DNA from 4 places in the Bacillus sp. JZ105 genome. Region 3 is predicted to be linked to each of the others. Evidence: riboswitches for the same ligand, from Rfam matches in the RefSeq annotation. Region 3 holds a riboswitch; each other region holds the start of a gene.

Region 1 (3,344 bases), 1.6 Mb from region 3:
TTTTCTCATATCGATCATTTTGCACCTGTACGCACGTTTGATCGCTTAATAGCGCTTCCGCTGCTGCATCTTGAGTGGCTTTAAACAGGGAGACAAACAGATGATCCTGATAAAGCTCAATGGCTTCAATAACAGACGAATTTCCAGCTGCAAATCCTACTCTCCACCCTGCCATATTGTACGTTTTAGACAATGTGTAAATTTCTATTCCCGTCTCTATCGCCCCCTCTATTTGCAGAAAGCTGAGCGGCTTTTCTCCATCAAAGCCAATGCCGCCATATGCAAAATCATGGACAACACATAGCTTATGATCTTTCGCAAACGTAACGGTTTCTTCAAAAAATGAACGGCTTGCCGTAGCCCCCGTCGGATTGTTGGGGTAATTTAAGTACATTAATTTTGCCTTTTTCTTATCATCTTCAGGCAGCAAATCGTAGTCAGGTAAAAAATCATTTTTTTCAAGAAGTGGCATGGTTACCATATGCGCTCCAGCAAGCACAGCGCCTGACCAATAATCAGGATAGCCAGGATCAGGGACAAGAAGCGTATCACCCGGATTCAGCAGGCATTGCGGCAGCTCAACAAGCCCTGCTTTCCCGCCAAATAAAATCGCAATTTCCGCCTTTGGATCAAGTGTGACGCCATATTCTCTTTCATAAAAAGCGGCAGCAGCCTTTTTTAATTTCGCTGTTCCACGGAATGAGGAGTATTGATGATTTTCAGGTTTTGCTACCGCTTCCTGCATGGCTTTTACAATGTGCGGAGGAGTTGGCTGATCAGGATTTCCCTGTCCCAAATTAATGATATCTGCCCCTTCCTGTACTTTTTTCTGCACCTTTTGGACAAGCGACGCAAAAAATTGCTTCGGTAATTGTTTCAACACATCTGATTGCTGGAATTCCATTTCTTCACCTTCTATTCAAGTTACGTGACAATACAATCACTGTAATGGATTGTTTTATGAATTGTAAAGCAATTTTGAAAAAAGATTGACATGTAAAGCGCCGCTCTGATAATATCTTGAATTAAGAAATGCAAACAGACACGAAACAATTACATATTGATTTCTCTTATCGAGAGTTGGGCGAGGGATTTGGCCTTTTGACCCCAACAGCAACCGACCGTTAATACCACTGTGAAGTGGGGCGCAGCAAGTAACGCGCCAAGACAATTGTCTTATAGGGCACGGTGCTAATTCCATCAGACATATGTGCTGAGAGATAAGAGAGGCTTTGAGCATACACACCATCAAGCCTCTTTCTCTCAGGAGAAAGAGGCTTTTTTATATGATTTGGAGGGGAAGCAATTGGTTACACTTACGGCATCATATGAAGAACTAACAGAAAGCTCGGCAGTTGCACTCGCAATTAGACTTGGTTTGATCCAAGAAAGCAGCCATTTGACATGTACTGAAATTGGTGACGGGAATTTAAATTACGTCTTTCATATTTATGATCACAAACAAGAAAAAGGATTGATCATCAAGCAGGCGCTGCCTTATGCAAAGGTGGTTGGGGAGAGCTGGCCGCTTACATTAGACCGGGCAAGAATTGAAAGTGCCGCCCTGATCAAGCAGTCAGAATATGCGCCGCACCTCGTACCAGCAGTCTATTATTCAGATACAGCTCTTGCAGTGACAGCCATGGAGGATCTTTCACACTTAGAAATCGTCAGAAAAGGGCTAATTGCCGGAAAACAATATCCGCATTTATCCGATCATGTCGGAGAATTTTTAGGAAAAACACTTTTTTACACATCTGACTTTGCTACAAATCCTAAAATCAAAAAACAATTTGTGAAGCAATTTACGAACCCTGACCTGTGTGATATCACAGAAAAACTCGTCTTCACAGACCCTTTCTTTGATAGTGAAACAAATGACTTCGAAGAAGAATTAAGAGAATCAGCAGAAGCGCTTTGGGCAGATCTTGAGCTGCAAGCCAAAGCAGCGGAATTGAAGCGTATCTTCCTGACATCAGCTGAAACATTGGTTCATGGAGATCTTCATACAGGCAGTATTTTTGCAAATGAGACTGAAACGAAAATCATTGATCCAGAATTCGCGTTTTACGGTCCCTTTGGATTCGATATCGGCCACTTTATCGCCAATCTGTTCCTGAATGCTTTATCTCGCGAGAATGAACACGAGCAGCAGCACCTTTTTGACCATGTCGTCAATGTATGGGCAACCTTCAAAGAAGTGTTCACAAGAGCTTGGAAAGAGGACAGCATTGAAGCGTTTAGTGTATCGGACAGCTTTTTAGAAACAACCTTTGACCGGATTTTAAAAGAAGCGACAGGCTTTGCCGGCTGTGAGCTTGTCCGCCGAACAATCGGTCTTGCTCATGCCGCTGATCTCGATGCGATTCCATCACCAACTAGACGGATTCAGCAGAAAAAAGCAGCACTGACACTTGGAAAAACATTTATCAAACAATATCATACAGTGGAAACAGCGTCTGATCTCGTCGCATTATTCCAGCCATCTGTAAAGGAGTGACGGGTTTTGTCAAAAGAATTTGAAGTCCCCCGTTCTGTCGAATGGGAAGAAAACCGTATTCACATTTTAAATCAGCAAAAATTACCGGCCGAAACCGTATTTGAGCATTTATATACGAAAGAAGATGTGTATGATGCGATTGTGTCATTAAAAGTACGCGGAGCGCCTGCGATTGGCATTACAGCAGCTTTTGGGCTGGCGCTTAGTGCGCAAGCCATTGAGACAGAAGAAATGGATGTGTTTAAACAAGAAGTCATTCGAATCAAAGAATATTTAAACAGTGCTCGTCCAACCGCTGTGAACCTCGCCTGGGCATTAGACCGGCTGCTGCAGCGCATTCAGCGTGCAGCATCAGTGAATGCAGCCAAAACAGACCTTGTCCATGAAGCCATTCAAATTCAAATTGAAGATGAAGAAACATGCAGACAAATCGGTCAAAATGCACTTCAGCTCTTTAAATCAGGTGACCGTATCATGACCATTTGTAATGCAGGCTCCATCGCAACGAGCCGGTACGGAACAGCCCTTGCTCCCTTTTATTTAGCCAAAAAGAAAAATCTTGATCTTCACATTTATGCATGTGAAACACGCCCTGTTCTTCAAGGTGCTCGTCTGACAACATGGGAGCTTATGCAAGGCGGCGTGGATGTGACGCTCATTACAGATAACATGGCAGCCCATACGATGAAGGAAAAGCAAATTTCTGCTGTCATTGTTGGAGCTGACCGTATCGCCCGTAATGGAGATACAGCGAATAAGATTGGAACGTTAGGTCTTGCCGTTCTAGCCAAGCATTTTCACATTCCGTTTTTTGTAGCAGCACCGCTTTCAACCTTTGATGTAT
Region 2 (3,344 bases), 730 kb from region 3:
ATCCATTTGTGTAAAATAAAGCGGTTTGATGCCAAAAGGATCTCTTGCGCCATATAATAATTGCGCTTCTTTATCCCAAATTAAAAATGCAAACATGCCGCGAAGCTTTGAAGCCGCTTCTTCTTTATAATGACGGTATGTGGCAAGAAGTACTTCCGTATCAGAATCTGTGCTGAACGTATAGCCTTTTTTCACAAGCTCTTCCTTCAGCTCCACATAGTTATAAATTTCTCCGTTGAAAATAATCCAATACTTTTCATCTTCATAAGAAAGCGGCTGCTTTCCGTGCTCAACATCTATAATACTTAAACGTCTAAATCCAAATCCTACATGCTCATCATGAAAGTAACCCTCATCATCCGGACCACGATGAACGATGAGACGATTCATTTGTTTAATTAGCTCTTCCTGTTCAGTAGTTTCGGACAATGGACGGTGATTAAATACACCAACAAACCCACACATATTATTGCCTCCACGTTATGTTATTTCTTAAAAGTAGACCTATAATTAGACAGTATTTTGTCCGATTTTGTTTCACATTTTTTCGCTTTTTGCAGATTTTTTTTTAATCAAAAGGAAAACCGCTTAAAATAAGCGGTTTTTTATGTTGTTATTGTCCCAATGCTTCTTTGCGAAGTGTATCGGCTTTATCCGTTTTTTCCCACGGAAGATCTAAGTCGTGACGGCCGAAATGCCCGTATGCAGCTGTTTGTTTGTAGATCGGACGGCGCAGGTCAAGCATTTTAATAATGCCAGCTGGACGAAGATCAAAGTTTGCACGAACCACTTCAATTAATTTTTCTTCAGAAGCTTTTCCTGTTCCGAATGTATCAATTGAAATCGATACAGGCTGTGCAACCCCAATTGCATAAGCAAGCTGTACTTCACAAGAATCTGCAAGGCCGGCAGCTACGATGTTTTTCGCTACGTAACGTGCAGCGTATGCCGCAGAACGGTCAACCTTCGTTGCATCCTTACCTGAGAAAGCACCGCCGCCATGACGAGCGTATCCGCCATACGTATCAACGATGATTTTACGTCCAGTTAAACCAGCATCCCCTTGAGGTCCACCGATCACGAAACGGCCAGTTGGGTTAATAAAGTATTTTGTCTGTTCATCAATCAGTTCACTTGGAACGACAGGACTGATGACATGCTCTTTTAAGTCACTTTGAATTTGTTCAAGCGTCACTTCTGGTGCATGCTGCGTAGAAATAACCACTGTGTCAATACGAACTGGTTTGTTTTGCTCATCATATTCAACTGTGACTTGTGTTTTTCCGTCTGGACGAAGGTATGCAAGTGTTTCATTCTTGCGTACTTCTGTTAAACGGCGAGATAATTTATGCGCTAGTGAAATTGGCAGCGGCATGAGCTCTTCGGTTTCGTTGTTAGCAAAACCAAACATCAATCCTTGGTCACCTGCACCAATCGCATCAATTTCTTCTTCAGTCATTGTTCCTTCACGTGCTTCAAGCGCTTTGTCTACACCTTGCGCAATATCAGCAGACTGTTCATCAATTGATGTAAGTACCGCACATGTTTCCGCATCAAAACCATATTTCGCACGTGTGTAGCCAATTTCCTTAATTGTGTCACGCACCGTCTTTGGAATATCGACATAAGTAGACGTTGTAATTTCACCGCTTACTAATACGAGACCGGTTGTAACAGAAGTTTCACAGGCAACACGTGCATTTGGATCTTTCTTTAAAATTTCATCCAAAATGCTGTCTGAAATTTGATCACAGATTTTATCCGGATGTCCTTCTGTCACTGATTCTGAAGTAAATAAACGACGATTTTGACTCATAATGGCTATTTCCTCCTGTACAAGACCACATCATCCCAAGATGAGGCCTCCAATATGATACGGAACTCGTTCCCTCTTATATTTGAAAACGTTTATATTAGAGATGTTATTGGCAATTTGTTCATATGATATCCCAAAAATAAAAAAACCATTTCCTTCATTGCGAGGAAAGGGTCTGAGATCGCATGCCTTTCACTCTTATCGCTCAAGGTGTTCTTGTACCTTGCATCAGGTTAGCACCTTGGTTTCTCAGCATTTTCATGCCTTTTTCATAAGAAACCGGTTGCTGGGCTTCATCGGGCCTGTCCCTCCACCAACTCGGGATAAGAGTATCCGTTCAATAAGATATCTTATCTTAAACCCTTGCGTCATGTCAATGCTTCATAAGAATTATCTCCCTCTTTTTTCTCCTCACCATTAGCATCACCAAAAAGCATATTTTCATAGCAGAAATGAAAAAACACACACAAAAATTTTTAAATAGTATAGACTATTATTATTAATGTGTTATACTAATCGAAACAAACAAATTCAACGGTAAAGGAAGGGTTTTTTTATGAACTCAGTGGATTTAAAAGAAGATTTGCAGTCATTGCTCTCATTAGAAAATACGCACCAAAATTTATCTGTTCCGAAACTTGTTGAAAAGATTTTGGCACGTAATGAAGGCGTTTTAACATCAACTGGAGCTGTCCGCGCTACAACGGGAGCCTATACAGGACGTTCGCCTAAAGATAAATTTATCGTCAAAGAAGAAAGCTCTGAACATAAAATCGATTGGGGTCAAGTAAACCAGCCGATCTCCAAAGAAGCATTTGACCGTTTATATACAAAGGTTGTGTCATACTTAAAAGAACGTGATGAACTATTCGTCTTTGAAGGTTTTGCAGGCGCTGATGAAAGATACCGTATGCCGATTACAGTTGTAAACGAATTCGCATGGCACAATCTTTTTGCCAAGCAGCTATTTATCAGACCTGACGGGTCAACACCTTCTTCAAACGAAAAACCTTTCACCATCTTATCTGCACCGCACTTTAAAGCAGATCCTGCAACAGATGGCACAAACTCTGAAACGTTTATCATCGTTTCTTTTGAAAAACGCACGATTCTTATCGGTGGAACAGAATATGCAGGAGAAATGAAAAAGTCCATTTTCTCTGTGATGAACTACCTGCTTCCTGAGCAAGACATTTTATCCATGCACTGCTCAGCAAACGTAGGTCAAGAAGGCGATGTGGCCCTATTCTTCGGACTTTCAGGTACGGGTAAAACGACGCTTTCTGCAAGCGCAAGCCGCAAGCTGATCGGAGACGATGAACACGGCTGGTCTGGCACAGGGGTCTTCAATATCGAGGGCGGATGCTATGCGAAATGTGTGAACTTGAGTGAAGAAAAAGAACCGCAGATCTACAAAGCGATCAGCTTCGGATCAGTTCTTGAGAACGTTGTGCTTGATGAAGAAACACGTGAAGCGGATTATGATGATACATTCTTTACTGAAAATACACGCGCTGCTTACCCAATC
Region 3 (3,344 bases):
CCAATCTTCCTCAAAAGCAGTCGATGAACCGAATCCCTTCACTTCGTCTGCAAGATTAACCATGTTAATGGCTTTTCCTGCTTGCTGAAGCTGCTTTTGAGAAATGAGAGAGGCCTCAAGGTCATAGGAAGATGGTGTTTTCTCACCAGCTATTTTCTTCGCAAGAATCCTCACGTCGACTGCACCGATGAGCTTCGGATCAACCGCTGCTGTGTACTTCCACGGACTGTCCTTCGCTGTCATTTCTTGAAGATCCGCATTTGACACATCAATCCCATAAATCTTCACTTCTGTTCTTCCTGCTTCCTTTAACGCTCTTGCTGCCCCAATGGCAAAGGCATCCCATGTGGCAAAAATAGCGTCCAGCTTGCCCTTTGGATACTTATTCAGCATGGCCGCTACTGCATTTTGCGTTTGAACAGACGTATCAGAGGAGGCAATACCAAAGCGGTCAAGCTCCTTGATCCCTGAATGTTGTTTAAGCGTTTCTTGATAGACCTTGTTTCGTCTCACCATTGGCGGGAATCCATCTACCCAGAGGTACGCAATATTTGCTTTTCCTTTAAAATCAGACACGAGCGCATCTAATGATTTTTTGGCTAATTGTTCGTCATCTTGAGACGTCACTGTGACCCCTTTGATGTCCTTCAGCTTAGGATTCGAATCAAATGCTACAACTGGAATGCCTTTCGCTGTGATCTTTTTCACATCAGCGACTGTCGCCTCGTCGTCCCCGTGAGAGATGATAAAGCCATCATAATTTTCTTCCAGCGTCTGAGAGATGGCATCATGGAATTTCGCTGTATCACCATTTGCGGTGTAGACATCTACCGTAAAGCCGAGTGCTTCACCTTCCGCCTTGGTCCCAGCTAAAAATTGAGCCGTATGATCGTCTCCTCCAATTTTGCGGATGACTTTAATTTTTGCTCCCTGACCCTTTGCAAATCGCTTCGGTACATTGTCAAAGGACACCTTTTCGTTCGTATTTGCCTTTGAGCCTGCACTTGATCCGGTGCCGCATCCAGTTAATAGGACGGTCAATGCCGTTAATAAGACAAGAAATGATGTAAAATGCTTACGTTTCATTGCTGTTCCTCCTCGAGTTGTTTTGATTTTTCACATCGGAAAACTAGGTAAAAAAGTGGAAATACGCCTGTAAAACAGGCATTTGATTCGAAAAAGAGACGAAGAAAAGCCTCTCTTGGAAAGAGAGGCTTGATCACCGCTGCATGAAACATGTATCGGGAAGTCTTCCTCTCTTATCTGTCAAAGCTGTAACAGCTTTGCAGGAATTAGCACCAATTTCTAAAATAGAAACGGTTGCTGGGCGTCATAGGGCCAGTCCCTCTGCCTCTCTTGATAAGAGATCCGTTATGAAATTTGTTTTCGTTGAAATGTCTTCTTTACTTTAATGTGATGTCACATCAATGTCAATGACTTTTTTGAAAATTTCTAAAATAACATCAGCTTCCGATGATTTTCTTCGCAGGTGATGATTTCTTCAGACGGAAATCATATTTTTTCTCATTCACAAATTGTGGGTTGAGATGTGCTGATCCTTTATCTTGACCGCTTTTAGAGAGATACGTTTTGTAGCCTTCCAACCATTTCCCGCGCCAAATCCACTGTGATGCTTTCGCACCTTTGCGGTCATCATAAACGTTCTTCTGGAAGGTATTCTTTTGGTTCACTTGATAAAGATTCACGACCAAGTAATGCGAGGCACTAGCTGACATGATATTATTCGTGATTCGATTGTTCACTGCTTGATACTGCATTAGCAATTGACCGCCTTCTAAGCCGGCTGTGTCATTTTTGTACAAAATATTATGTGAAATCGTCGTATTGGTTGTACCGCCCCGCTTCTTATCATAGCCGCCAATAGAAATGCCTGTATAACGGTTTAAATATACTTGATTGTGTTCGATGCGGATGCGGTCCGCCATTTTCCCTTTATGTTCGCTTGTGACTTCAATCCCCAGATCATTGTGATGTGAGATGTTATGATCGATCACAATGTCTTTTCCGCCATCAACATAAATTCCGCCAGCGGAGATGTCGCTGCCATAGGCTGGGTTCCCTGCACTCGTAATCTCATATACTTTGTTTTTAGAGACGACACCATTTCTCACTTGATCATACTTTTTAGAGGGTGCTACGTTCTCAAAACCAATTAAATCAATGCCAATATTATCAGTGTGCCGGATCGTGTTATGTGTCACACGGAACTTTTTGACGTTTCCATTTAGCACAAGCGCTTCACTGAAGCCCAGTTTTAGTTTTTCAACAGTATTTCCTTTGATTTCAATGTCTTCAATCGCTGCAGGAGCTTTTGTCCCATAGACAGCAATTCCATGTGCATTTCCATTTTTATGTTTCGTCTGAATGTCATACACTCGGTTATTAAGCAGTTTAACGCCTTTGCCGCTTCCTTTGATGAAAATACCAACTGGTGTCAAATCTTCTTTATTCGTCTTAAGATGTCCTACAGTCAAGCCTTTGAGGGTGATGTAGCTCTTTTGGTCGATCGTGACAAGACCTCCATCGGCTTGATTTCCTTTAAGGGAAGCCCCGCTAATCACAGGTTTTTCTTTTCCGTAAGCTTGAAAGACAACGGGTGCTTTCTTTGTTCCTGAATGGCGGACCATCAATTTTTCTTTGTATGTACCGCCTCTCATGTAAATGGTTGTCCCAGCCTTCGCCATACTTGCTGCTTTTTTCAGCGTGCGGAAAGGTTTTTGCTTTGTTCCCGGGTTTTTGTCGCTTCCGTTTACCGCTACGTAATAGGCTGTGCTTTGCTTAGCGCCAGCCTCATCTGTCATCGCCTGACAGCCGAAGCTGATCATGGTCATGAATAAAATGAGTAAAATACCTGGTATCGCTCGTTTCATCTTGTTGTTGCTCCTTTCTCTTCTCTTCTTCCTTTATCGGTTAAAAAAAAGAGGATTAAAATATGATGATGTCCCTTGCAATGTACTAGTCAAAAGGTGTATGGTTGAAAGAATATCTTACAGGAAAACCACACGTTTTTAAATTGTCAGATTAATCAGTTAATAATGCATTAGGATTTTATTTCTTTTTTAAAAAGGGGTGACAGGAGGGAAACTGACAGCAGAGAGTAGGAAAGCGCTTTAACAGATTTTTCTTGTCTGAATTCCAGAAAACCTATTGCTAATATTTTGTGAAGGTATAGAATAGAATCATAATTATTTCATATTATTAGAATTTTCAAATAATCAAACAGCAAGGAGATTTACAATGCCAAAACAACCCATCCGCGTTGAACTTAGTTCAACAAAAAAACCAAAACCTCAATCTGATCAACTTGAATTCGGAAAAATCTT
Region 4 (3,344 bases), 500 kb from region 3:
TAGCTGCAAACATTGATGTTCATTCGAAATATTTATGAGGGTGGACGTATATGAAAGAGATTGAAGAACACGAATTCAAGGAGATAGAGGACGATTTATTTCTTTTATACTTATATACACCGTTTTGCGGAACATGCCAGCTGGCAAAGAAAATGCTGGCAGTTGTAGACGCCATGCAGCCGGATGTACCATTTTACGAAAACAATTTAAACTATTCACCAGGCTTTGCGAAAGCATTTGAAATTGAGAGTGTTCCTTGCTTTCTCCTGTTTAAAAAAGGTGAATTGGTGCAAAAAGGCTATGCCTTTCACTCAGTTCCATATCTTCATGAAATGATTGAAACCGCTAAATAAAGCGGTTTTTTGTCATATTTCAAGAAATTCATTTGAAAATTTGTCGAGTTATTTATAAAGGACAAGCCGATGTTTGTAGAGAAATGTTATGTATAACCAAATGACAGGGAGGTTATACATGTGGAAAATGTGAAAGCCCATGGTAACACAGGGCAGCGTTTATTATTAAAGCCGCTGCTCTCATCATCATCCTTGAAGATTACATTTGAGGCGGAAACTGACTCTTGTACATTGATTGTGGATGAACGTGGTGAAGTGAAGAAACTACCTGCAATTGAGTTATCGGATCTCATCTTTTATGGTGAGAGGAAAGAGATTCTACAATTATTAGATGGAGATATGTCCTTACAGCAGTTAATCAGCAGGGGACAAGTCAAAGTGAAAGGGTCATTCCGTGCGCTCCTGAGACTAGAGGCAGTGCTTTGGCTGACGAACGGTTTTTTTCGAAAAATGATAACGTAGTTGTTTACTTGGAAATTAGCGATTTACAGCGTTGACATATCTCGGGTAGCATGATATTCTACGTTAGTAAAAACATGAACATCACATAAAACAACATATTTTCTCTTATTAAGAGAGGTGGAGGGACGTGCCCTATGAAACCCGGCAACCGTCAGCATAGCTGAAATTGGTGCCAATTCACTCAAAGCCGCAGCGCTTTGAAAGATGAGAGAAAGGCGTAATTGACATAAAAGGCCTTTCTGCTTGCGTTGCAGTTAGGTCTTTTTTACTGACCTGGCGCCAGGCTAGAGTCATGACACAAAGAAGAATAAATAACGTATGTGATGGAAACCTATAGATTCAGCAAGAAAGCAGGTGATCAGACTGTGATCCATTTACAGAATGTATCAAAAACGTACCATTCAAAAAGCGGAAATGTTGATGCCGTGAAAGACGTCAACTTGGATATTGATAAAGGTGAAATATTCGGAATTATCGGGTATAGCGGTGCAGGGAAAAGCTCGCTTATTCGCCTATTAAACGGTCTGGAGCTGCCAACAGAAGGAATTGTTGAAGTGGCAGGCAACCGGATCAATGAAGTATCAAATGCGAAACTTCGGAAAGCCAGACAAGAAATCAGCATGATCTTCCAGCACTTTAACTTGCTTTGGTCAAGAACGGTGAGACAAAACATTATGTTCCCGCTTGAGATCGCAGGTGTACCGACATCGAAACGGAGAGAGCGTGCGAATGAACTGATTAAATTGGTCGGTTTAGAAGGAAAAGAAAATGCATACCCGTCTCAGCTAAGCGGCGGGCAAAAACAGCGTGTCGGCATTGCGAGAGCATTAGCGAATGATCCAAAGGTTCTTCTATGTGACGAAGCGACATCTGCGCTAGATCCGCAAACGACCGATTCGATCCTTGAACTTTTGGCGGATATCAATAAAAGGTTAGGGCTCACGATTGTGCTCATTACACATGAAATGCACGTCATTCGCAAAATTTGTCATCGCGTCGCGGTCATGGAAAATGGACGCATTGTCGAAGAAGGCGAAGTATTACGCGTCTTCAGACAACCGAAGGAAGAAATGACGAAACGATTTGTGAAACAGCTTGCAGAACCAGAGGAAGCGAAAGAAACAATCGAGCACGTCTTAGAACGAGTAAAAGAAGGTCAGGTCGTACGGTTGTCCTTTATTGGAGACTCTGCCGAGCAGCCGCTGATCACTGAAATCATTCGATCCTTCAATGTCGATGTGAATATCCTTCAAGGGAAGATTTCTCAAACGCAGGAAGGCGCGTTTGGAACACTCTTTATCCACATTAATGGAGAAGAGACCGAGGTAGAAAAAGCCATCGCCTATATCCAAAGCAAACAGGTTGAAATCGAGGTGATGACACATGTTTGAGAAATGGTTTCCGAACGTTGATTTAGACGTCATCTGGAGTGCAACAGGTGAAACGGTGTATATGACACTGATTTCATTGGCATTTGCCTTTGCAATCGGGATTATCTTAGGGCTCCTGCTCTTCCTTACAGGAAAAGGCGGTCTTTGGGAAAATAAACCGATAAATGCTGTCATCGGCGCTGTCGTCAATATTTTCAGATCGATTCCTTTTATCATTTTAATTATTTTATTACTAGGGTTTACGAAATTCTTAATGCATACGATTCTTGGCCCAAATGCAGCACTCCCTGCCCTTGTCATAGGGTCAGCTCCATTCTATGCACGTCTTGTCGAAATTGCACTGCGTGAGGTAGATAAAGGAGTCATTGAAGCAGCACGATCAATGGGAGCAAAAACGTCAACAATCATTTTCAAAGTATTGCTGCCAGAATCATTGCCAGCCCTTATTTCAGGTATTACCGTAACAGCAATTGCTCTGATTGGCTCTACTGCGATTGCAGGTGCAATTGGAGCAGGCGGACTTGGTGACCTCGCCTATGTGGAAGGGTACCAATCTGGTAATACAGATGTCACACTTGTAGCTACTGTGTTTATTCTCATCATCGTCTTTATTATTCAAATAATCGGTGATTTGATTACAAATAAAATTGATAAACGTTAAGGGAGGATTTATTCATGAAGAAATTGATTTTAAGTGCACTATTTCTAGCATTTGCAGGTATTTTAGCTGCGTGCGGTTCATCTAATAACGCAAGTGAAAGCAAAACCATTACGGTTGCCGCTTCAAAAACGCCGCATGCCGAAATTCTTGAAGAAGCAAAACCACTTCTAAAAGAAAAAGGCTACGATTTAAAAGTGAAAGTGCTTAGCGATTATAAAATGTACAACAAAGCGTTAGCTGAAAAAGAAGTGGATGCGAACTTTTTCCAACATATCCCTTACTTAAACGAAGAAAATAAATCAAACAAAGATTATAACCTAGTGAGTGCTGGTGCGGTTCACCTTGAGCCTTTCGGTATCTACTCTAAGAAATACAAATCCGTAAAAGATATTCCAAACGGCGGCACAATCATCATGACAAACAACGTAGCTGAACAAGGCCGTATGCTTGCCCTGCTGCAAAATGCTGGTGTCATCA

Evidence for each region. A riboswitch is a leader RNA that binds a small molecule or an ion and turns the genes downstream of it on or off. The one in region 3 is predicted to bind S-adenosylmethionine.
Region 1: linked by a shared signal. The riboswitch ahead of mtnK (S-methyl-5-thioribose kinase) and the one ahead of M1D81_RS18155 (sugar ABC transporter substrate-binding protein) in region 3 are both predicted to bind S-adenosylmethionine.
Region 2: linked by a shared signal. The riboswitch ahead of metK (methionine adenosyltransferase) and the one ahead of M1D81_RS18155 (sugar ABC transporter substrate-binding protein) in region 3 are both predicted to bind S-adenosylmethionine.
Region 4: linked by a shared signal. The riboswitch ahead of M1D81_RS15610 (methionine ABC transporter ATP-binding protein) and the one ahead of M1D81_RS18155 (sugar ABC transporter substrate-binding protein) in region 3 are both predicted to bind S-adenosylmethionine.

The regions. Positions count from the first base shown of each region.
Region 1 covers NZ_CP096387.1:1,324,642-1,327,985, reverse strand. The annotation lists gene M1D81_RS06745 (aminotransferase class I/II-fold pyridoxal phosphate-dependent enzyme) at 1-904, opposite strand, end outside; SAM riboswitch class I at 1,069-1,226, shown strand; gene mtnK (S-methyl-5-thioribose kinase) at 1,307-2,500, shown strand; gene mtnA (S-methyl-5-thioribose-1-phosphate isomerase) at 2,507-3,344, shown strand, end outside.
Region 2 covers NZ_CP096387.1:2,783,877-2,787,220, forward strand. The annotation lists gene asnB (asparagine synthase (glutamine-hydrolyzing)) at 1-465, opposite strand, end outside; gene metK (methionine adenosyltransferase) at 614-1,816, opposite strand; SAM riboswitch class I at 2,012-2,146, opposite strand; gene pckA (phosphoenolpyruvate carboxykinase (ATP)) at 2,373-3,344, shown strand, end outside.
Region 3 covers NZ_CP096387.1:3,518,696-3,522,039, forward strand. The annotation lists gene M1D81_RS18155 (sugar ABC transporter substrate-binding protein) at 1-1,086, opposite strand, end outside; SAM riboswitch class I at 1,257-1,366, opposite strand; gene M1D81_RS18160 (right-handed parallel beta-helix repeat-containing protein) at 1,464-2,891, opposite strand; gene M1D81_RS18165 (branched-chain amino acid aminotransferase) at 3,259-3,344, shown strand, end outside.
Region 4 covers NZ_CP096387.1:3,015,089-3,018,432, reverse strand. The annotation lists gene M1D81_RS15625 (toprim domain-containing protein) at 1-38, shown strand, start outside; gene M1D81_RS15620 (thioredoxin family protein) at 51-353, shown strand; gene M1D81_RS15615 (SCP2 sterol-binding domain-containing protein) at 474-815, shown strand; SAM riboswitch class I at 918-1,026, shown strand; gene M1D81_RS15610 (methionine ABC transporter ATP-binding protein) at 1,181-2,206, shown strand; gene M1D81_RS15605 (methionine ABC transporter permease) at 2,199-2,867, shown strand; gene metQ (methionine ABC transporter substrate-binding lipoprotein MetQ) at 2,882-3,344, shown strand, end outside.